Regions from separate parts of the Parabacteroides chongii genome, predicted to be linked through region 2. Evidence: riboswitches for the same ligand, from Rfam matches in the RefSeq annotation. Region 2 holds a riboswitch; each other region holds the start of a gene.
The links. A riboswitch is a leader RNA that binds a small molecule or an ion and turns the genes downstream of it on or off. The one in region 2 is predicted to bind cobalamin.

Region 1 (7,402 bases), 1.5 Mb from region 2:
ATGGACACCTTTTGTAACGGATTATATCGATCCGGAACAACCTGTAGCCGATTCCAACGGACGAAGTTATCCGTTATCAAAAACTTTCTCTATTGGATTGGATATCACATTCTAATTAATCATTTAAAGGAATTATCGTTATGAAAAATATCATTTACATATTAATCGCAAGTTGCTGTTTTTCTGCTTGTGAAATGGAAAAATATCCATTGGATGCTATCTCTCCAAACACATTCTTTAATACAGGAAACGACCTCAGGCTTTACACAAATTCTTTCTATAAAACACTACCTAATGCAGAAGGTGTATATAATGAAGCGGTAGACAATATTATAAAGATGGACTTAGCCGATGAATTAAGAGGTACACGCATCGTTCCGACCAGCGGTGGAAACTGGGTTTGGGAAGATTTGAGAAACATTAATTTCTATCTGGAGAACTCTGTTAAATGTAGTGATGAGAAATCGCGGTTACGTTATGATGCTATTGCTTATTTCTTCCGTGCTTTCTTCTATTTTGATAAAGTAAAGCGTTTTGGAGATGTTCCTTGGTATGATAAAGTCATTAATGATCAGGATACGGAAGCATTGGAAAAAGCCAGGAGTCCCCGTACGGAAATCATGGAACATATATTGGAAGACATCAACAAAGCTATTGAACATTTACCAACAGAAAAAACAGTGAACGAATTGTCTAAATGGACAGCATTGGCTTTAAAAGCACGTATATGTCTTCATGAAGGTACTTTCCGCAAATATCATACAGAATTTAACTTGCCGGATGCCGATAAATTCTTAAAAGAGGCAGTAAATGCTTCTGAAGAATTGATCTCGCAAAGCGGATATAAAATTTATTCTACGGGTAACCCGGATAAAGATTATCTCAATTTCTTTGCATCCCATGAAGCCATTCCTGCCGAGGTGATACTTGCAAGAGGGTATAGTGATGAATTTCAGGTATATCACAACCTGAATTATTATACAATGACAGCTTCCTACGGACGCCCGGGACTTGAAAAAAGATTGGTAAACAGCTATCTGATGAGAGATGGAAAACGTTTTACAGATATACCAGGGCATGAAACCATGTTTTTTACCGATGAAACTAAAAACAGAGATCCTCGCCTAAGCCAAACCATACGTACACCGGGGTATACTCGTATTGATGAGACAGAAACTCTTGTACAGGAATTCGGCTCTACAGTAACAGGTTACCAATTGATAAAATTTGTAACAGAGAGAAAGTGGGATACAAATCAGAAGGATATTAACGACATGCCCATTTTCCGTTTTGCAGAAGCACTTTTAATCTATGCTGAAGCAAAAGCCGAATTAGGGATTCTTACTCAAAATGATCTTGATATCTCCATCAAACCAATCAGAGACCGGGTTGGAATGCCTAATATAGATCTGACAAAAGCCAACTCAAATCCGGATCCATACTTAGAAAAGCAATACCCACATGTATCAGGTTCCAATAAAGGTGTCATTCTGGAAATAAGAAGAGAGAGACGTATAGAACTTGTTATGGAAAGTTTCCGCTGGGATGATATGATGCGCTGGAAAGAAGGGGCTACATTCACAGAACAGTTTAAAGGAATGTATTTTCCAAGCATAGGTTCTTTCGATCTGGATGGAGATGGGAATATCGATATACATATTTACAAAGACTCAAAACCATCATTAGATGGTAAATCAATTCAATATCTAAAACTGAATAGTGATATTACGTTGGAAAACGGAGAAAGTGGATGTATTGTTGTTAATCCCCATCTCAAAAAAGTATGGGATGAAAATAAAGACTATTTATATCCTATACCAATTCAGGAACGCTTATTAAATACGAATCTGACTCAAAATCCAGGTTGGAACGATGGGTTATAATTATTTTCATACAGCCATGAAGAAATATTTTTTACTAATCACCGGCTTGTTGCTGGGGCTAGCCGTTCATGCTCGAAATGACATAGAACCGAAAGAAGAAAACTCGTTACGTATAATGAGTTACAATGTACGAAACTGCCGAGGGATGGATGATATTATAAATTACCAAAGAGTTGCCGATATTATCAATCGAGTAAATCCGGATGTGGTAGCTGTACAGGAACTCGATAGTGTAACGGAGAGGAACCAAGGTGTATTTGCATTAAAAGAGTTGTCAGAAAGGACACTCATGCATTACGTTTATGGTGCTTCCATAGACTATCAAGGGGGGAAATATGGTATTGGTATTCTTTCTAAAGAAAAACCTTTAAATTACAAGACAGTAAAACTACCCGGACGTGAAGAAAATCGGTTGCTACTAATAACAGAATTTGAAAAATATATTCTTTGTTGCAGCCATTTCTCTTTGACCAAGGAAGATCAAATCTTGTCAGTCCCTATAATCTTTGAAGAATTAAAAGGTATAACAAAACCATTATTTCTTGCGGGAGATATGAATTCTGTCCAGGGATCACCGACACAAGTCGCCTTGCAAGAAAAGTTTATACCGTTGAATAATTATAAGGTAAACACTATTCCGGTGGTTAATCCAAACAGATGTATTGATTTTATATATGGATATAATAATGGGAACTCATACAGTGTTTTACAGCGTCAAGTACTTCAGGAAGAACAAACAGCTTCCGATCATCTGCCTTTATTCGTCGATGTACGTCTAAAAGCAAATGTTATTGACATTTTTCGGACAAAACCATATTTACAGAACCCAACAGGAAACGGTATCACCGTTTCCTGGCTGACCCATGTTCCGGTTCACAGTTGGGTCGAATATGGTACAGATCTGAATCTGAGAAACCGGGAAGAAAACATTGTTGACGGACAGATTATATGCAATAATAAGCATCATAAAATAAGGCTGGCTAATTTACAGCCTGGAAAAATCTACTATTATCGTGTATGTTCGCAAGAAATCACTTTATATGAAGCTTACAAAAAAGAATTTGGCAATACTGCTTATTCTGATATTTACTCTTTCACTGTTCCTGCAAAAGATACATCTGATTTCACGGCAATCATCTTAAATGATCTTCACAAAAACAACCAAGTTTTAGAAATGCTAACAGAACAAGTAAAAGATATAAACTATGACTTCGTTCTATTTAACGGAGACTGCATTGATGATCCGTATAACGAAGAACAAGCGGTTCGTTTTTTGTCCTATTTAAATGAAAAGGTGGGCGCAGAAAATACTCCGGTCTTTTATTTACGAGGTAATCACGAAATACGTAATGCCTATTCCATACAACTACGCGAACTATTCGACTATGTGGGAGATAAAACTTATGGAGCCTTCAACTGGGGAGATACACGTTTCATAATGTTGGACTGCGGTGAAGATAAACCTGACACAACATGGGTATATTATAATCTGAATAATTTTGATAAGTTACGCTCTGAACAAATCAATTTCCTAAAAAACGAACTAAAAGGAAAAGAGTTCAAGAAAGCCTCAAAAAAAGTTCTGATCCATCATATACCATTATATGGAATGCCCGAAAAAGCCTATCTTCCTTGTCGGGAGTTATGGGAAAATCTTCTTTCAAATGCATCTTTTGATATATGTATCAATGCACATATACATCGCTTTGCATATTACCCTAAAAATAGTAAGGAGAATAATTTCCCGGTAATTATCGGTGGAGGAAACAAACCGGAAAATGCAACAATCATGATCCTGGCTAAAAAAGGGAAAGAAATGCTTCTTACTGTTTTAGATACTAAAGGACAAATAATTAAAAAAATCAATCTATAAAATATCTCAAATACAAAGCAACATAATAAAAACTGACTCCAAAGATACTTAAAAAAGATCGAGACTAGCAATCATACAACAGCACTGGTCTTTTTAGTTACTTATTTAGTAAAGAATGTAAGCTCGGTCTATAACCAATATCTTTACAATATCACTTCAATTTTTTCCATTTTTTTGTACCTTTACGGTTTCATACTGTAAAGGTACATTTTTCATGAAACATATAGCAACCTTATTTCTGATTCTACTTATAACTTTACCTGTTTTCGCAACGCCCGACTCCTCTCCTATCAACTGGAAGCTATCCGGACGTTTACTTTTGGATGGCGGTGTCTATATTCATTCGCCTGAAGCATTGCACGCAGGTGCACATATTTCGGATGTACGACTAGCGGCAAAAGTCCGTATCTATTCCTGCTGGTATACCAAGATCGATGTCGGTTTTGCTAACAATAAGGTCACCTTGAAAGATGCCTTTACCGAATACGGGAAAGACGGAAACTACTTTCGTGCCGGCTATATGCTCGGTTATTACAGCATAGACCAATCGACCAGCACGAACGATCTTATCTTCAACACAGCCTCCAACGTATCCGAAACGTTCTACCCGGACCGCCGGATCGGTGTATCCTATACGCGTTCCCTCCCTTCATATTATTTATCTGCAGGCGCATTCTGCGGCGACGGCCTCAGCTTCACCGAAACAACCAAACCCGGTTACAACTTCTCAGGGCGTATCGTATGGCGGCCGATCAATTCGTCCGGACAATTATTTCATATCGGAACCGGTGCCTTATTCAAAGTACCGGACGAAGATACGGAAACACAGGCTCAACAAATCCGGTTAAAAAGTAAAGGTGTCACCTATATCCCTTCCCCGCGGACGTTAGAGCTGACTGTCGGAGAGGCGAGAAACCAGGTCCAGTCTAACGTGGAATGCCTGTTCTTCCGCCATAAATGGCTGCTTCAGACCGAGTTTTTATATACGAATATCCACCGTAAGAACCATAAGCCCTCCTATTCCGCTCATGGCGGCTATATTATGGGAGGTTTCCTGCTGAAAGGCACAAAGTACGCTTACGACACCCTCGATGCCGTACCGGTCATGCCGGAAGAACCCCACTCGATCCTGCTCGCCTGCCGCTATAATTACACCAATCTGAATGACTTCAGCAGCAACATGACAGGAGGAAGCCAGCACGACCTGTCGATCGGCATCAACTACTATTTCAACAAGTACATTTCCTCCCGCCTGAATTACGCACATCTCTGGATGGATAAATACTCGACATTAGGAAAATGCGAAATTAACATGATGCAACTGCGGCTACAGGTCCGGTTCTGATTGATTACTTCCTCCTATTGCAAGGCAAATACGTCTTTTACATCGCAATCCTACATAAAGTTTTAGAAAAGTATCTGCCATCTGTCACCCATCTTTGTAATAATCAGACATCCAGCAGATAAAGGCGTTGCAGATACTTTTTTTATCTGCAACAGAGTCTGTCATCTGTCACAGTAACCCTAACAAACTATCTGTTAAAAGGCAGACAACTACCTGTTAAGTCCCTACAAACTAACACAAAAGTCCCGACCTGCTAAAACCACCCTGTACAGGGTAGCCGACCAGGGTGTAGAGGCTGCCCGCACAGGGTGTACAGGGTAATCCGGCAGGGTGTAGAGGGTAGCAACAAAAGGTAAAGATTTAACACATAGTATCTCCCTGATTAACAATTAAGAGGTACAAGGGCTTCTTTTAATTCATTCTTTGACATACGGAAGGAGTCCGACTGTTTTTACATAATAACCGGCAACTCCCCAAAATATAACGTTTGCATACTTTTATTGCCTAAGTAAGCATAAAGATATTAAATAAAAAACTACTTTTGCGCCCGATTTGGTGATGCCGGTTCATTCTGTACCTGCATAAAAGGGAATTCGGTGACAATCCGAAGCAGTGCCCGCTACTGTAATACCCGTATCCGAAGAAAAGTTTCTTATGCCACTGTTTCGTTTATAAGAAATGGGAAGGTGCTTTTCAGGGTTAAGCCAGGAAACCTGCCAGATCAGACAAATAATCAAGCTTTCCCGGGCCAGGAAAGTGAATTATTAATTCTTATACAAACAATTTCGATGAAAAAGAAATGTTTACTCACAGCTGCTATCAGTTGGATAGTAGTATCTATGTTCGCTCAAACCGCCCTGAAAGGGAAAGTCGTAAACGCTGAAACCAACGAACCTGTCGTAGGAGCCAATATCCGCATAGACCATAGCCTGGCAGGATGCACAACCAATGGTAAAGGAGAATTCAATATCAGCAACCTGCCGGAAGGTGAACATACGCTGAGTGTAACACATGTTAGTTTCCTTCCCCAGAAATATACCGCAGACAGCCAGGATGAAAATATCCTGATCAAGATGAACGAAAGCTATATCAACCTGGGACAAGTCGTTATAACCGGTACGGGAACCCACCGCCGCATGACCAACTCTCCTGTCCCCATACAGGTGATCACAGCCAAAGACCTGGGAAATGCCAACGTAACCAACCTGGAAGATGCCCTGGTCAAACTGACTCCGAATGTAACAACCATGACAAACGGAATGGGAACGACACTGAGCCTGAACGGCATGAACGAAGACTATATGCTACTGCTGGAAAACGGTAAACGCCTGACCGGTGACGACCGTTATACACGTATCAATATCGCCAATATAAAGCGTATCGAAATCCTGAGCGGGGCAGCTTCCGCCCTTTACGGCAGCGATGCAATCGGCGGCGTTATCAATATTATTACAGATGATACCAAGAATGCAGTGAATGTATCCAACTACACCCATTATACCAGTAAAGGACGGTTCAGCGAAAATATAAATGTAGACGTAAATGCCGGTAAATTTTCATCTTATACTTCATACCAGCGTAGGGAAGCGGATAACTGGCAAGTGAATGATCTCGACGAAAACGGTTATAAAACAGGCCGCCCGATGTCTACCGGATTCCTCTCCGACAATATCAGCCAACGTTTTGCTTACAATGCAACCGACCGCTTATCTTTCTACGTACGTGGTAATTACTATGACTATAACACACGCCGACCGGAAACAGCTACGTATTTTAAGAAAGGAAAAAAGAAAGACGAAAACGGCAACCCGATCTATGAAGAGACACAGGCCTATACCTATAACATGGCGCATGAAACCTACACCTATGGTGCCGGTGCCAAATATATGATCAACAAATCCGCTTACATCGATGCCGACTTCTTTGCCGACAATTACACCTCAAAATATGACTATTTCCTCAAAACCGGTGATTTCAAGCGAGGCGATAAAGAAACCCGTAAAGAAACGACTTATTACGATGCAACCGTAAAAGGTATTTTCAAACCTAACACGTGGAATAAAGTATCCACAGGTATCGAGTATATCAATGAAAACTTCAGAAGCCAATCGGATAACATCAGCTTCAAGAGCATGTACACGATTGCACTTTTTGCACAGGATGAAATTACGATACTAAGAAACCTACAGGCAGTCTTGGGCGTGCGCTATCTCTACAATGAGAATTTTAAAAACTATGCCACTCCGAATGTCGCCCTTATGTACAAACTCAAAGGATTTAATTTCCGTGCATCGTACGCAA
Region 2 (7,402 bases):
TTTCCTGTGCCGGACTGAGCGGACTGAGCGATTGCAACCGGCATACCGGCACCTGCAAGCGTCCGACTTCTTTTTCATAGCTTTCCAAAACACCCCGCTTCAGCAGCCCGTCCAATATGGCAGCAGAACAGCCACTGTGTTCCAGCAGCTCCTTTCTTGAAACTTCCTTACTCAACGACGGATTTAAGGCATGACTCAAATCCAAGAAACAGACCAGCAAAAGTTCCTGTTTCTTTGCCCGCTTAAAATCAGCAAAAACCTCTTGCAAACGTTCCTCGCTGGCATATTCCTGCGACAGCCGGATAAATGTCTGCATCTTCGGCACAAATCCGCGTTTCATCTCTTCGCTGACCTCGACAGCGCCGCGCGCCATCAAGGAAGCCACAATCGGCACGACATTACGCAAACCGGTTCTTTTCTCCAGTTCGGATACGGTCAGTTTGAGTACGCCTTTGAAGGCATCCAATACAGCCTGCTCGTTGGGACGCAAAGGACCGTCAGCCACAAAATCGGCATTATAAGTCACCGCTGTCTCACTTTCCAGCTTCAGTCCGGAAGGTAAAGCCGCCTTATAGACATCCCCTAATTTACACATATAGTAAGAGGCAATCCATCTCCAGAAACGGAGCTGCGGCCTGCGCAATACCGGACTGGCATCCAGCAAGGCATAGATATCTTTCGTTTCAAAGTCCGTATTCGGTTTACGCTCATGCACCTCCATTACAATAGCCGTGTAATAACGTTTCTTACCGAAATGAACAATGACGCGGCAACCGGGAGTTACGGCAGCCTCCAAATCCGCAGGGATACTATAGGTATAACTATTTTCCAGCGGCAAGGGTAGTATGACATCTGCATATTTCATTTACGAGGTCAAAAGTAACAAAAAAGGCCGGACTGTTAAAGCCCGGCCCTCCATATCTTCTTTCTGTTATCAGAACAAAACCGCTGCAGTAATGGACCAGCCGCGATTCTTCGCCTTCATATCGAACTTATCCGAGCTGTAATTATCAGTCAGTCCCAAGCCATAATTGATGCCGACCTGCAAATGGCTGATCAGTTCCGCTCCTACACCGAAGTTAAGGCCTGCGCTAAAGTTTTTCGCTTTAATCTGTTCACCCAAAACATTCCAAATTTTATCTCCTCCTACACGGAAACCTACATACGGACCTGCAGAAAGATAGGCTTTTACCAAAGGAATACCGAACTTCCACTTCAAATTGACGGGGATATCCAAATAATCTGTTTTCATACTTGTCGAGGTAACTGTTCCCTCCGTTTTCATGTCGACTCCTTTCTGTGAATAGAGAATGGCCGCATCCAAGCCTATGCCTATCAACGGAATAGTAGTCTCGATCATCGGACCGATCTGGAATCCTGTCACATTATCCGCTTTCAGGATATCGGAATTCATATGAACGGATGATATGTTCAAACCACCTTTTACCCCAAACTTCAACTGGGATTTTGCCGGTACGGCTATGAATACCATCAAAATAACCAAAACTAAACCTGTAACCTTCTTCATATTGCCTGTTGTTAATTAATTATGTTTGCAAATAAACGCACTTTTCCTATAATAAACAAGTATTACTGTCATCCTGTTCATTCATTAAAAAGGAAAGCATGCACCGGTTACGGAGCTCATCCCGCAAACCGATCCATGCCTCTTTTCCTAATTATTATGGCAAAATAATTAAAAACAAAAATGTTCAGACAGCCAGACGGGAAACGGGAGTAAGAATAGTGGAGACGACAATCTGTCTCCTGTTCTCTTCCGGCCTTTCCTCGAAGCCGTCGAAATAGTATGCCTTGCAGGTCTTCTGACTTACTTCCGGTTTGAGCGCCTTCCCAACTTTTCAGTTGACAGTTGATAGTTGACAATTGACAGTTAAACTGTCCACTGTCCACTGTTATCTGTCAACTTCTCCGTCAGTGGCACTAGTGTTGCCCAATCCGTTATGAAGCTTACAGCAGCGGGACTGTCCGGGATTTTCACCCGATTCCCTTTTAATCCTTTCCTGCGGATACAGGTCCGGAACAATGCATGTCGCAAATATAATACATTTTTACTAGATTTGTACAAAATCTTTATTTTCTTGTTGGAGTGATTAGAACCTTATCTGCCAATCGCTGATAGTATGTCGCTCCCGGTCGAAACCGATGGCAACTTTCACGACGGGCAACCCGCACAAAGCAAAACGTTCGGGATAATTCCGCAAATCTATCTGGTTCATGGCTGCATCCGCCGTTTTATCGAGTTTTAGCTCCACGACATAAAGTGTCGTTTTCGTCCGCATCACCATATCCACACGACCACGGGGGGTACGTACTTCCACATCCACATACATACCAAGCAAACTGAATATGGTATATAGCAAAGACTGGTAATGCCCCTCGTAATCGGTATTATCGCATTTTGGGATCGTGGAAAGGAAAGTCTGCAATAAACAAAGGGCATCGTCCATCCGCTCTCCGGCTATCGCCTCGAAAAGAAGCGCAACCGTTGTAAGACCATCGGCGGTATGTTGGTGAAGATAACCGGGCAACAAACTTTTCATCAGCCCCATACGTACCTCCTTATTGGGAATGTCGAGCGTATAAAGTTCCGTCAGTTCGGAGTAATCTTTTATCGTGATATAACCGCTTTGGTAGAGTAGCGGGGTGATGTCCGTCATCCGTTCCGTCGGCGCATCGAACGATTCGGAAATAACTTTCCGACCTCCGATCTGCTGAGGCTTTACATGGTATTTGTTCAGCATCTCGATCAAATAGGTAGGTGTACCACTGCCGAACCAATAAGAACCGATTTTACCGTCCGCAAAAGCATTCAGCAAGCTGAAAGGATTATAGATGTCAGGCGAGGGGTAAGTAAAATGATAGCCGTCATAATTCTCCCTCAAACGTGCAACAAGTTTCGGACAGGTAATCTGCATCTTCTTCGCAAGCAATTCCAAATCAAGATTCATTTGCGTCAACATCTCCTCTTCCGTGATACCGCAAATGGCGGAATAGGAATCGTCCATGCTGATATTCTTTATATTATTCAGTTCACTGAATATGCTCAATTGAGAAAACTTCGTAATACCGGTAAGGAAGACATAGCGCAGATAAGGATCGCAAGCCTTCAGTGGACTATAGAAATTACGCATCACGTTTCGTAACACAGGCAAGTTTTTTTCTTCATGCATCACATCGAGAAGCGGCGCATCATATTCATCAATCAACACCACCACTTGCCGCCCTGTCCGCTTGTAAGCACATTGTATCAAATTCGCCAGCCGGATATTAACATCTTTCTCCTCTATATGGCAATCATACCGATCCTCATATCCCGACAAGAGAAAATCCAACATCCGATTCAAACGGGCTTCATCCACATGCTTCGCCATGCTGACATCAAAGTGGAGTACCGGATAGGTTATCCATTCTTTCTCCAGCCCTTCCATAGCCAACCCTTCAAACAACTCCTTGCGTCCCTCGAAATAGGCATGGAGCGTTGAAGTTAGCAGCGACTTACCGAATCGGCGTGGACGGCTCAAAAACATATAATTCGAAGCTGAATGTGTCATGCGATAAACATATTCAGTCTTATCAATATACACATAATTCCCCTCTCGAAGCTTCGAGAAAGTCTGTACCCCTATCGGATAAAGTCGTCGTTGCATTTCCATAATCCTGTTTCTTTTATCACAAATTTACGTGAAACAAAAGAGATTACCAAATATGATGTTGGCTATCTTTTAGTTATCATTAAAACTCCGGAAAAAGGCTTTGGGCTTGGCCAAAAAGATGTCTAATTCGTATCTTACCGAAAAGTAATCACGCAAAATCAGGACAAGACTCTATTCACCTTTCTTTGTTCGTTTCTTTATTATCAAGAAAACAGAAAACTACTTAGTAAGTAAACCTTCATCTGCTTAATAAGTAAACAAACCTCTGCTTACTAAGTAGCCAAGGGGGTTACTTAATAAGTAGTTTTTGTCTGTGTAGGGTTTGTTCAAAGCTCTACTTTATATGGAAGCCTTTCGATAAGCATCCACCGCCTCTTTTACCGATCCATACATCAGAAGGAGCCGCTGCGACTGGCCATAACTCAGTCCCAACTCCTCTGCCACCATCCGTGTTCCGCGGTCGACCAGTTTCTGATTAGTCAATTGCATATTGACCATCCGGTTGCCTTTTACACGCCCCAAACGGATCATCACAGATGTTGAAATCATATTCAGAATCATCTTTTGCCCTGTACCGGACTTCATACGCGAACTGCCGGTTACAAATTCCGGACCAACAATCATTTCGATCGCCACATCAGCCTCAGCAGCCATGGGTGAATCCGGATTACTGGAGATAGAGGCTGTCAGTATCCCCCTCTCACGGGCTTTACGCAAAGCTCCGATCACATAAGGAGTCGTACCGGATGCAGCAATACCGATCACTGTATCTTTGGTTGTGACCTGATGCTCCTGCAGTTCCTCCCAACCACGATCCATATCATCTTCCGCATTCTCTACCGGATTGCGAAGAGCTGTATCGCCACCGGCAATCAGACCGATCACCAAAGTGGAGGGCATTCCGAAAGTAGGAGGTATTTCTGAAGCATCGAGCACTCCCAGCCGGCCACTTGTTCCGGCACCCAGATAAAAGATACGCCCTCCCTGTTTCATCCGGGGAACAATCTGATCTACCAGTTTTTCTATCTGAGGAATTGTTTTTTGCACAGCTAGTGCGACCTTTTGGTCTTCTGTATTTATATCTTCCAGCAACTCCCGGACAGATTTATCTTCCAGGTCATTATATAATGAATCTTGTTCTGTTATTTTAGTAAATGACATAATAAATAGTTTTTCCGGTCATAAAACGAAATGTAAGTTTACTTCCCATGATACGCGATCAATCCCTCCATCGGACTTTGTGCAACCGTTCCGATACGTATCCCCAGGTCAAAAGCAATATCTTTCAGTATATCTTGATAATACCAGGCAACTGAACCGACCAGGTGGACAGGTAATTCAAAACAATTATACTGCTTCACGTTACGGGTAAAAAATGCCAGAAAGCTACGGGTGACCAATTCCCAAATGGCAGGTTCATCCAAATGCTCCCGTATAAAAGGAGAAAAACCTGCCAGAAAACGGTTTGGAAAAGGTTGCCGGTAAACCCTATCCATAATTGATGCTGGGGTCAGCCCATATTGTGAAAGAAACAGGTCTTTAAGAGCCGGAGGCAGCTGGTCTTTCAATACATCCCCGATCAATAGTTTGCCCAATACGGCACCGCTTCCCTCATCGCCCAGAATAAATCCGAGGGGAGAAACGTTCTTTACAATCTCTTTACCATCGTAATAGCAGGAGTTCGAACCGGTACCCAGGATACAAGCTATCCCCGGCTTGTCGCCACACAAGGCACGGGCTGCAGCCAGGAGATCGCTCCCAACCTCTACAGGAACAGACAAATACCGGTTGACAGACCGCCGGATCATGTCATTCTTTTCAGGGAAAGCACAGCCCGCCCCGTAAAAACAGACGACGGAAGGTATGAGATCTTTTAATGCAGGCAGCAATCCGGTTTCAATCTCCTTCCTCATCTCTTCTTCCGTCTGAAAGAAAGGATTCATACCCCGTGTTTGGAAACGAAGAACAGATTTTCCTTTCTCCACCATACACCAATCCGTCTTCGTTGAACCGCTATCGGCTATTAATATCATATTATACGCTTTAAGTTATTATTTTACAAGCATAAAACGGTATTAACAACCCTTTCTATTTGCTTGTCGACAATTATGAACAAGCCTGTCGATAATTATGAACAAGCCTGCCGATAATTATGAACAAGCTTGTCGACAATTGTCGGCAGACAATTTTATTAGCCCTCTTTCCGGCCAAATACCGGATCTATTTTTAGGAAAGCAGTGACAATTAATGTGATCAAACAGCACCCCATCACCCACCAAAAGAAGTTTACGTACCCCAATTGTTCCTGTAACCATCCGGCCACCATGCCAGGAAGCATCATGCCTAATGCCATGAAAGCCGTACAGATTGCATAATGTGCCGTTTTATGTTCTCCTTCAGAGTAATAGATCAGGAAAAGCATATAGGCCGTAAAACCAAACCCGTATCCGAACTGCTCTATGAAGACACAGACATTGATCGTGATCAAACTTTCCGGCAGTGCGGTACTCAGGTAGATAAAAGTCAAGTCAGGCAATGTAATAGCTAACGCCATCGGCCAAAGCCATTTCTTCAGACCTCCTTGTGAAGCCACAATACCACCGATTATACCACCCAGCGTCAGACCTATAATGCCGATCGTGCCATATACCAAACCTAATTCCGACGTGGTCAAGCCCAGTCCGCCCACTTCCCGCGAATCAATCAGGAACGGTGTCACCAGCTTCACCAACTGGGCTTCGGGAAAACGATACAACAGCATAAACAGAATAGCTACCAAAGCTTGCTTCTTCTTGAAAAAAGAAACAAAGGTAGCAAAGAATTCCTTAAAGATGGTGGAAGCCGTCACCGTCACAGCCGCCTTATCGGAAGCAGGTACCGGCAATATATATTTATGATACAGGCAAAAGCCGATAAACAAACCTGCCATAATCAGAAAAGTGATCGACCATGCCAGCGGAATCTTACCGGTAGCCACTTCAAGCACCCCTGCCAGCATAACCAGCAACCCCTGTCCTGCAATCGTTGCAATCCGGTAGAAAGTACTGCGTATTCCCACATAAAAAGCCTGTTCATGCGGATCGAGCGCCAGCATATAAAAACCGTCTGCCGCAATATCATGTGTAGCCGAACTAAAAGCCACCAGCCAGAAGATAGCCAGCGATAACTGGAAAGCATACTCCATCGGCAACGTAAATGCGATCCCGGCAAGCCCTGCGCCGATCAGAAACTGCATCGTAACGACCCACCATCGTTTCGTCTTCAATAAATCAACAAAAGGACTCCAAAAAGGTTTAATAACCCACGGCAGATACAGCCAACTGGTATAAAGGGCAATATCGGTATTGCTGATTCCCATCCGTTTGTACATAATGACGGAGATCGTCATCACAGCTACATAAGGCAATGCCTCAGCAAAATAGAGTGTGGGAATCCAACTCCAGGGAGAAGTTCGCTTTGTCTGATTCATAAAGAGTATAATTTAGATTTACTGATTAAAAGATCCATCTCCTTTTCCGGGAGACAGGTTTCACGAAGGATTTGCCGAAGGTCGTCTGCCGTTACCTTACGGAAATCCTTTTCCAAAGGAGTCACAAAGACACCTGCCATCTCGACGGTTGCCGGACTGATCAATATATTAGCTTCTCCTTCAGCATAATAACAGGAAGGATGCAAATTCTTTCTCGGATAGATACACGTGATCCATTTGCCGTCTTCTTTCCACGACA
Region 3 (7,402 bases), 1.9 Mb from region 2:
CACGCCAGCGGCTGATAGGACGGTTATCCGACGCCAACCCCGACTTGTTTTCCTCCAGGTTGATCAGATAATCGATACAGGCAGCGATCATAGCCACATTCTCGGTTTCCGTACCGCTCTCACTTACCGGATGCTGTAATTGTTCCGCATTTTTCGCAATAAAAGAAGTATCATATTTCCCCTGTACAAAATCAGTCGTATCCATGATCCGGCGTAGATAGCTGATATTGGTTTTCAATCCGGTGATCTTGTATTCGTGCAGTACACGCCGCATACGTTCGATTGCATACTGGCGGTTAGTCGCCCATACGATCAGTTTGCCGATCATCGGGTCGTAATAAACCGGTATCTCATATCCTTCGTACACATAACTGTCCACACGGACACCGATGCCGTTCGGTTCCGTCAGTTGCCTGATCACACCGGGAGACGGCATAAATCCGGCTTCGGTATCTTCCGCACAGATACGGCATTCGATAGCATGGCCACGCTGGGCTATCTCTTCCTGACGGATATGGAGCGGCTCATCGTTAGCCACCCGGATCTGTTCTTTTACCAGGTCGACACCCAATACTTCTTCCGTGATAGGATGCTCCACCTGCAGGCGGGTATTCATTTCCAGGAAATAAAAATTCCGATGTTTGTCCACCAGAAATTCGATGGTACCTGCACCGGAATAATGAACGGCCTTTGCCGCAGCAACAGCTTTCTCTCCCATATCTTTCCGCAATTCAGCCGTAATAAACGGTGACGGGCTTTCTTCTACGATCTTCTGGTTACGCCGTTGTACCGAACATTCACGTTCGCAGAGGTGGATCACGTTCCCGTGATTATCGCCCAGAATCTGAAATTCGATATGATGGGGCTCTTCCACAAACTTCTCCAGATAAACAGTATCGTCTCCAAAAGAAGAAAGAGATTCCGAACGGGCGGAATTATAGGCTTCCACCACCTCTTCCTCTTTATAAATAAGCCGCATCCCTTTTCCACCGCCGCCCATCGATGCTTTCAGCATCACAGGAAAACCGATCTCCTTACAAACCCGAACTGCTTCTTCCGCACTCTGCAACGGCTGCTGTGTTCCGGGAACTACCGGTACGCCGGCTTCGATCATACGTTTGCGGGCAGAGATCTTATCTCCCATCGCTTCCATCGTTTCAGGAGCCGGACCGATAAAAATGATCCCTTCTTCCTTACATCTCCGGGCAAAAGCGGCATTCTCCGAAAGAAAGCCATAACCGGGGTGAACAGCATCTGCCTTATGAAGTTTGGCTGCCTGAATAATTTTTTCAATATCCAGATAACTCTCTTTGGAGGCCGCAGGGCCTATCAGGCAAGCTTCATCGGCATAAAGCACGTGCCGGGCAGCCCGGTCGGCTTCCGAAAATACAGCCACAGACTGTATTCCCATCTCCCGGCAGGAGCGCATCACACGCACCGCGATCTCACCACGATTTGCGATCAATATTTTCCGTATCATATCAATGCTTTAAATGTTTATAGCGGGGATTCACCTCGCAGGCATAGAAATATTTCTTTATCTCATTCAAACAGGAATTGCATAAGCATCCCGGATAATGCATCTTTACATAAGCAAGCTGGAGCTCATCCAATTTCACAGGTGCACAATGACAGGCAGAGATATCGTCTACCCGGCATACAAAGGAGACCCCACAACGCGGACAATCTTTCTCCATAATCTGATAATTTTTGAAATAAACAATCTTTTCGAACCCGTATCCTAACCCACGAGGACATGAGCCTTTAATGAATGGCAGGTCTTCTGACTTACTCCCATTCTGAAGCCTTCCCGACCTTCGTCAGTGGCATTAGTTGTTTTCAGAATGTTGAACGGAGCTTCACAGCAGCGGGACTGTCCGGGATTTACACCCGATTCCCTTTTAATCTGTATCACCCGACCAGATAATACAGAACCGATTCGGTGACAAATGTAGAGAAATTATTACACATTTTATTCCAAATTGTGCATATTTTTTATTGGGACGCATAAGAGGCTGATAATATAACAGTTAGAAGAGAGCTCACCATTGACTATCCATTTGGGAAAACATTTCTTACTTTAAAAATCAAAAAGTTTTCCACTTTCACTGATTTCATATCTAATAATCAGCGATTTGACATAATTTAACTCGTTAAAAGTTTTCCAAAAAGAACACCATATATAGTTTAAGCATACCTTTGTTGGAGTAAAAACAACATAAATAATTATCAATTTTATCATGATACAAACAGTTATCAAACGGGATGGACGTATCGTCGGATTTAATGAGGAGAAGATAGTAACAGCGATACGAAAAGCCATGCTGCATACAGAAAATGGGGAGGATTTGCAGCTGATCCGCCAGATTACGGATCATATTTCATTCAAAGGAGAACCACAAATGACAGTGGAAGCGATTCAGGATGCAGTCGAACTGGAACTGATGAACAGTAGCCGTAAAGACGTAGCACAAAAATACATCGCTTACCGCAACCAGCGTAGCATTGCCCGTAAAGCGAAAACGCGCGACATGTTCCTGGAAATTATCAATATCAAATCGAACGATATCACCCGTGAGAATGCGAATATGAACGCGGACACGCCTGCGGGTATGATGATGAAGTTCTCCAGCGAAACGACTAAACCGTTCGTCGACGACTATTTGTTAAGCGAAGAGGTAAAAGAAGCCATCTCCAACAATTACCTCCACATTCATGATAAAGATTATTACCCGACCAAGAGTCTGACATGCGTTCAGCATCCGCTGGACCGCATCCTTAAATATGGTTTCTCTGCCGGACATGGTGAATCACGCCCGGCAAAACGTATCGAGACAGCCAGCATCCTGGGCTGTATCTCTCTGGAAACAGCTCAGAACGAAATGCACGGCGGACAGGCAATCCCGGCTTTCGACTTCTATCTGGCTCCTTATGTACGCAACAGTTTTATCGAAGAGCTAAAAACACTGGAAGAGTTGAACGGAGCCGATTATTCGCACCTCTACCAGGTAAAAGTTGATGATTACGTAAATGCTCCGTTAGACGGCCTGACAGGCGACCAGCGGATCATACAGCATGCTATCAACAAAACGACCAGCCGTGTACATCAGTCGATGGAAGCCTTTATCCATAATATGAACACCATCCACTCACGTGGCGGCAACCAGGTAGTATTCAGCTCTATCAACTACGGGACAGATACTTCGGCCGAAGGACGTTGCATCATCCGCGAAATACTGAAAAGTACCTACCGTGGTGTCGGTAACGGCGAAACAGCTATCTTCCCGATCCAGATATGGAAAAAGAAACGTGGCGTAAGTTATCTGCCGGAAGATCGTAACTACGACCTGTATACACTGGCCTGCAAAGTTTCTGCCCGTCGCTTCTTCCCTAACTTCCTCAATCTGGATGCCACATTCAACCAGCATGAAGACTGGAAAGCAGACGACCCACAACGTTACATGTACGAGGTAGCAACCATGGGATGCCGTACCCGTGTATTCGAGAACCGTTTCGGACCGAAAACTTCTATCGGACGCGGTAACCTCTCCTTCTCTACCATCAATATCGTACGCCTGGCTATCGAATGCATGGATATCGAAGATAAGGAAGTTCGTATCGCTCGTTTCTTTGCGAAGCTGGATGATATGTTGGAAGTGACCGCCCGCCAGCTTCACGAACGTATGGAATTCCAGAAAACAGCTTATGCCAAACAGTTCCCGCTATTGATGTCCTCACTTTGGCTGGGTAGCGAGAAACTGAAACCGACCGACACGATCGCCTCTGTTATCAACCAGGGTACACTGGGTATCGGATTCATCGGACTGGCAGAATGTTTGGTTGCGCTTACCGGCAAACATCATGGCGAAGATGCAGCTTCCCAGGAATTAGGCCTGAAGATCGTAACGTATATGCGCGACCGTGTCAATCAGTTCTCTGAACAGTATCAACATAATTATAGCGTATTGGCAACTCCGGCAGAAGGCCTTTCCGGCAAATTTACCGGAAGAGACCGTAAGAAATTCGGGCCATTGCCCGGCATTACCGACCGCGACTATTATACCAATTCGAACCATGTTCCGGTATATTATAAATGCAGCGCCCGTCATAAGGCGGAAGTGGAAGCTCCTTACCACGCACTAACCGGTGGTGGTCATATCTTCTATGTCGAAATAGACGGCGACGCAACCCACAACCCGGAAGTGATCATGAAAGTGGTCGATATGATGGACAAATATAATATCGGATACGGCTCGGTAAACCATAACCGTAACCGTTGCCTGGATTGCGGTTTTGAAAATGCAGATGCCCACATGGAAGAATGCCCGAAATGCGGTAGCAAGCATCTGGATAAGTTGCAGCGTATCACCGGTTACCTGGTAGGCACAACCGACCGCTGGAACAATGCCAAACTTGCCGAATTAAATGATCGTATTATTCATAATTGATAATTTTCATTGGCATATTAACTCATTGACACATTATTTTTTATGCTTTCAATCATAGACATTATAGAAGATACAACCGTAGACGGTCCGGGATTCCGGACCGCTATCTACGCTGCCGGATGCCCGAATCAATGCCCGGGCTGCCACAATCCGGAGTCATGGGATATAAAGAAAGGTAAACCAACCCCGACGGAAGAGATATTGGATAAAGTTCTGGCAGATGAATTTGCGGACGTCACTTTTAGCGGCGGTGATCCGATGTTCCAGCCGGAAGAATTTACCGAACTGGCTCGTGCCATTAAAGAAAAAAGTCAAAAAAATATCTGGTGCTACACGGGTTACCAATTTGAGAAGTTATTGCAAAACCCTAAACAAGCGGCTCTCCTCCAATATATCGACGTACTGGTAGACGGTAAATTTAAACAGGCTCTGCACGACGAAAGCCTTTTGTTTCGTGGCAGCAGTAATCAACGTCTGATCGACGTGAAAAAATCATTAAAAGAAAACAAAGTAGTCTTCTATAACTATAATCCGTTTATTTGAAAAGACTTTTTCAACAGAGGTAGGTCCAAATTCATTTACACCTACCTCTAATTTATATTTCTTCCTATTATCTTCTTATTTTCCTCCAAATGCTCTTCCGGTGACATACTGTTGTTTAAACATAACCGGTGAGACTCCTTTATGTTTCTTGAAGAACTTTCCAAAAGAGGACTGATCTGAAAAATTCAACATGTCGGCTATCTGTTGAATGGACAAATCCGGATTCCGCAAAAGAATCTCGGCTTCGCGCATCAACGCTTCACCGATCCATTGATTGACAGTCCTTCCACTGAAACTTTTCATTATACGCGACAGGTACTCGGGGGTAATGCACAATTCACCGGCATAGAAAGAAACGGAATGTTCTGTCCGGCAATGTTTGTTCAGTAACTGGATAAACAGGAAAAGCAATACATCTTTTGCCGGTGGATTCGGATTTACTTTATGCCGGTTTGCCTGATAGACAATGTTATTCATCTCCAGTAAAAAGCCACGGAGTTCGTTCAGGATAATATCGCGTTGCCATGCATGTTCCGTACGGTCGATATTCCGCTCGATACGGCAGAGGCAATTCTCCAATAAAAGACCTTCCTCTTCATTCAGATGTTGGATAGGACGACTATGCAGGGAAGCGATATAAGCAGCTGGCATACGACGGCTGTTCAACATGATCTCGGAAAACAGATTGCGTTCGATGATCAGATGATAGCCTTTGAAATCGGAAGAAAAACGGAAGTTCTTTACCGAGTGCATATCCATTATATTCAATAATAGATTATCAGACAAATGATAGGTAAAATCATCTATGGTAATCTCTATATCTCCTTGACGAACCAGAAAAATAGAAAAGGCATCCAGGCGGATAGAAACATCTTCTTTGAATCCGGGATTCCTGTGATTGTTACCATCCATTTTCACAATAACCAATTTATCCTGATAGGACTTCAGATTCATTTTAAAACGAAGCAAGTCCGCAATACTCAGCTGCAAAAAAGATTCTTCCATATCCATTTTTATAAGGTTGCAAAGATAGAAAATATATTGGAAAGCAGCTTTGGACGGACCTTCATACAACCATTTTGCAGACGTCCGCAAAATGGTTCTAAAAGTATCTGGTAGACAACCTTCCCTGTTCAATTTTGGAACAAATATATTCATTTTCCAACCACAGCTATTATCTCTAAAAGTCGGATATTTGCACCGGTTATTAGTTAAGGCAGTATATATCAATGAGTAGCAAACTTACATCACTCTGACATTACCGTGTTGATGTTTTGATTTTGGAACAATCCTACTGCCGGGATTATAATTGAATAATAGCAGAATATGAAGAAAAATTTTATGGCCCGATGCCTCAATGGCGTTGGGGTAGGGCTTCTTTGCCTTATCGCAAGCTCATGTAAAGAGCAACCGGCAACAATGGTTAACAGTGAGTACAAAGTACTGAAAGTGTCGACAACCGACAAAACCCTGAGCAGTCTCTATTCCGCCACGATACGCGGACGACAGGATATCGACATCTATCCGCAGGTCTCAGGATTTATCACACAGTTATGTGTGGAAGAAGGACAAGCTGTCAGAAAAGGACAGTTGTTGTTCATCATCGACCAGGTTCCTTATCAGGCAGCGTTGCAGACAGCGATTGCGAATGTAGAAGCTGCACAGGCAGCACTGAACACAGCAAAGCTGACGTTCGACAGTAAAAAAGAACTGCATGCACAAAATGTAGTATCGGCTTTCGACCTGCAAACAGCTGAAAATTCATGGCTAAGTGCCAAAGCACAGCTAGCCCAGATGAAAGCACAGGAACTGAGTGCCCGCAACAACCTCTCATACACAGAGGTAAAAAGTCCGTCCAACGGAGTTGTCGGAACACTCCCCTACCGTGTCGGAACGTTGGTCAGCGCCAATTCGCCTAAACCGTTGACAACTGTTTCAGATAATTCGAACATGTATGTCTACTTTTCCCTGACGGAAAATCAACTGTTGGCCCTCACCCGCCAATACGGTTCCAAACAGAAAGCTTTGGAAATGATGCCGGAAGTAGAATTGCAACTGAATGATAAATCCGTTTATCCGGCAAAAGGAAAAGTCGAAACTATTAGCGGTGTAATAGACCGTAATACAGGGACCGTGAGCCTGCGTGCCGTATTCCCGAACGAAGAAGAGATCCTTTACAGCGGCAGTTCCGGAAATATTATCCTGTCAACAGAGAAATCGGGCAGTATCGTGATCCCACAAACAGCCACATTCGAAATACAGGATAAAGTATACGTTTATAAAGTCATAGATGGCAAAGCGACATCGGCTCAGGTCAATATCACCCGTGTGAACGGAGGCCAGGAATATATCGTGAACGAAGGTCTGAAAGCCGGTGACGTGATCGTTGCCGAAGGTGTAGGTTTGCTGCG

Region 1: linked by a shared signal. The riboswitch ahead of P3L47_RS06780 (TonB-dependent receptor) and the one ahead of P3L47_RS01425 (porin family protein) in region 2 are both predicted to bind cobalamin.
Region 3: linked by a shared signal. The riboswitch ahead of P3L47_RS08220 (cysteine-rich CWC family protein) and the one ahead of P3L47_RS01425 (porin family protein) in region 2 are both predicted to bind cobalamin.

Annotation. Positions count from the first base shown of each region.
Region 1 is NZ_CP120849.1:1,791,238-1,798,639, reverse strand. It holds gene P3L47_RS06800 (SusC/RagA family TonB-linked outer membrane protein) at 1-115, shown strand, start outside; gene P3L47_RS06795 (RagB/SusD family nutrient uptake outer membrane protein) at 141-1,883, shown strand; gene P3L47_RS06790 (metallophosphoesterase) at 1,900-3,756, shown strand; gene P3L47_RS06785 (OprO/OprP family phosphate-selective porin) at 3,971-5,101, shown strand; cobalamin riboswitch at 5,638-5,836, shown strand; gene P3L47_RS06780 (TonB-dependent receptor) at 5,890-7,402, shown strand, end outside.
Region 2 is NZ_CP120849.1:314,195-321,596, forward strand. It holds gene priA (replication restart helicase PriA) at 1-865, opposite strand, end outside; gene P3L47_RS01425 (porin family protein) at 935-1,528, opposite strand; cobalamin riboswitch at 1,797-2,061, opposite strand; gene P3L47_RS01430 (ATP-binding protein) at 2,112-3,674, opposite strand; gene murQ (N-acetylmuramic acid 6-phosphate etherase) at 4,014-4,835, opposite strand; gene P3L47_RS01440 (ATPase) at 4,874-5,707, opposite strand; gene P3L47_RS01445 (MFS transporter) at 5,866-7,143, opposite strand; gene P3L47_RS01450 (DUF4922 domain-containing protein) at 7,140-7,402, opposite strand, start outside.
Region 3 is NZ_CP120849.1:2,189,231-2,196,632, reverse strand. It holds gene accC (acetyl-CoA carboxylase biotin carboxylase subunit) at 1-1,480, opposite strand, end outside; gene P3L47_RS08220 (cysteine-rich CWC family protein) at 1,482-1,697, opposite strand; cobalamin riboswitch at 1,757-1,955, opposite strand; gene P3L47_RS08215 (anaerobic ribonucleoside triphosphate reductase) at 2,241-4,448, shown strand; gene nrdG (anaerobic ribonucleoside-triphosphate reductase activating protein) at 4,491-4,991, shown strand; gene P3L47_RS08205 (helix-turn-helix domain-containing protein) at 5,067-5,996, opposite strand; gene P3L47_RS08200 (efflux RND transporter periplasmic adaptor subunit) at 6,333-7,402, shown strand, end outside.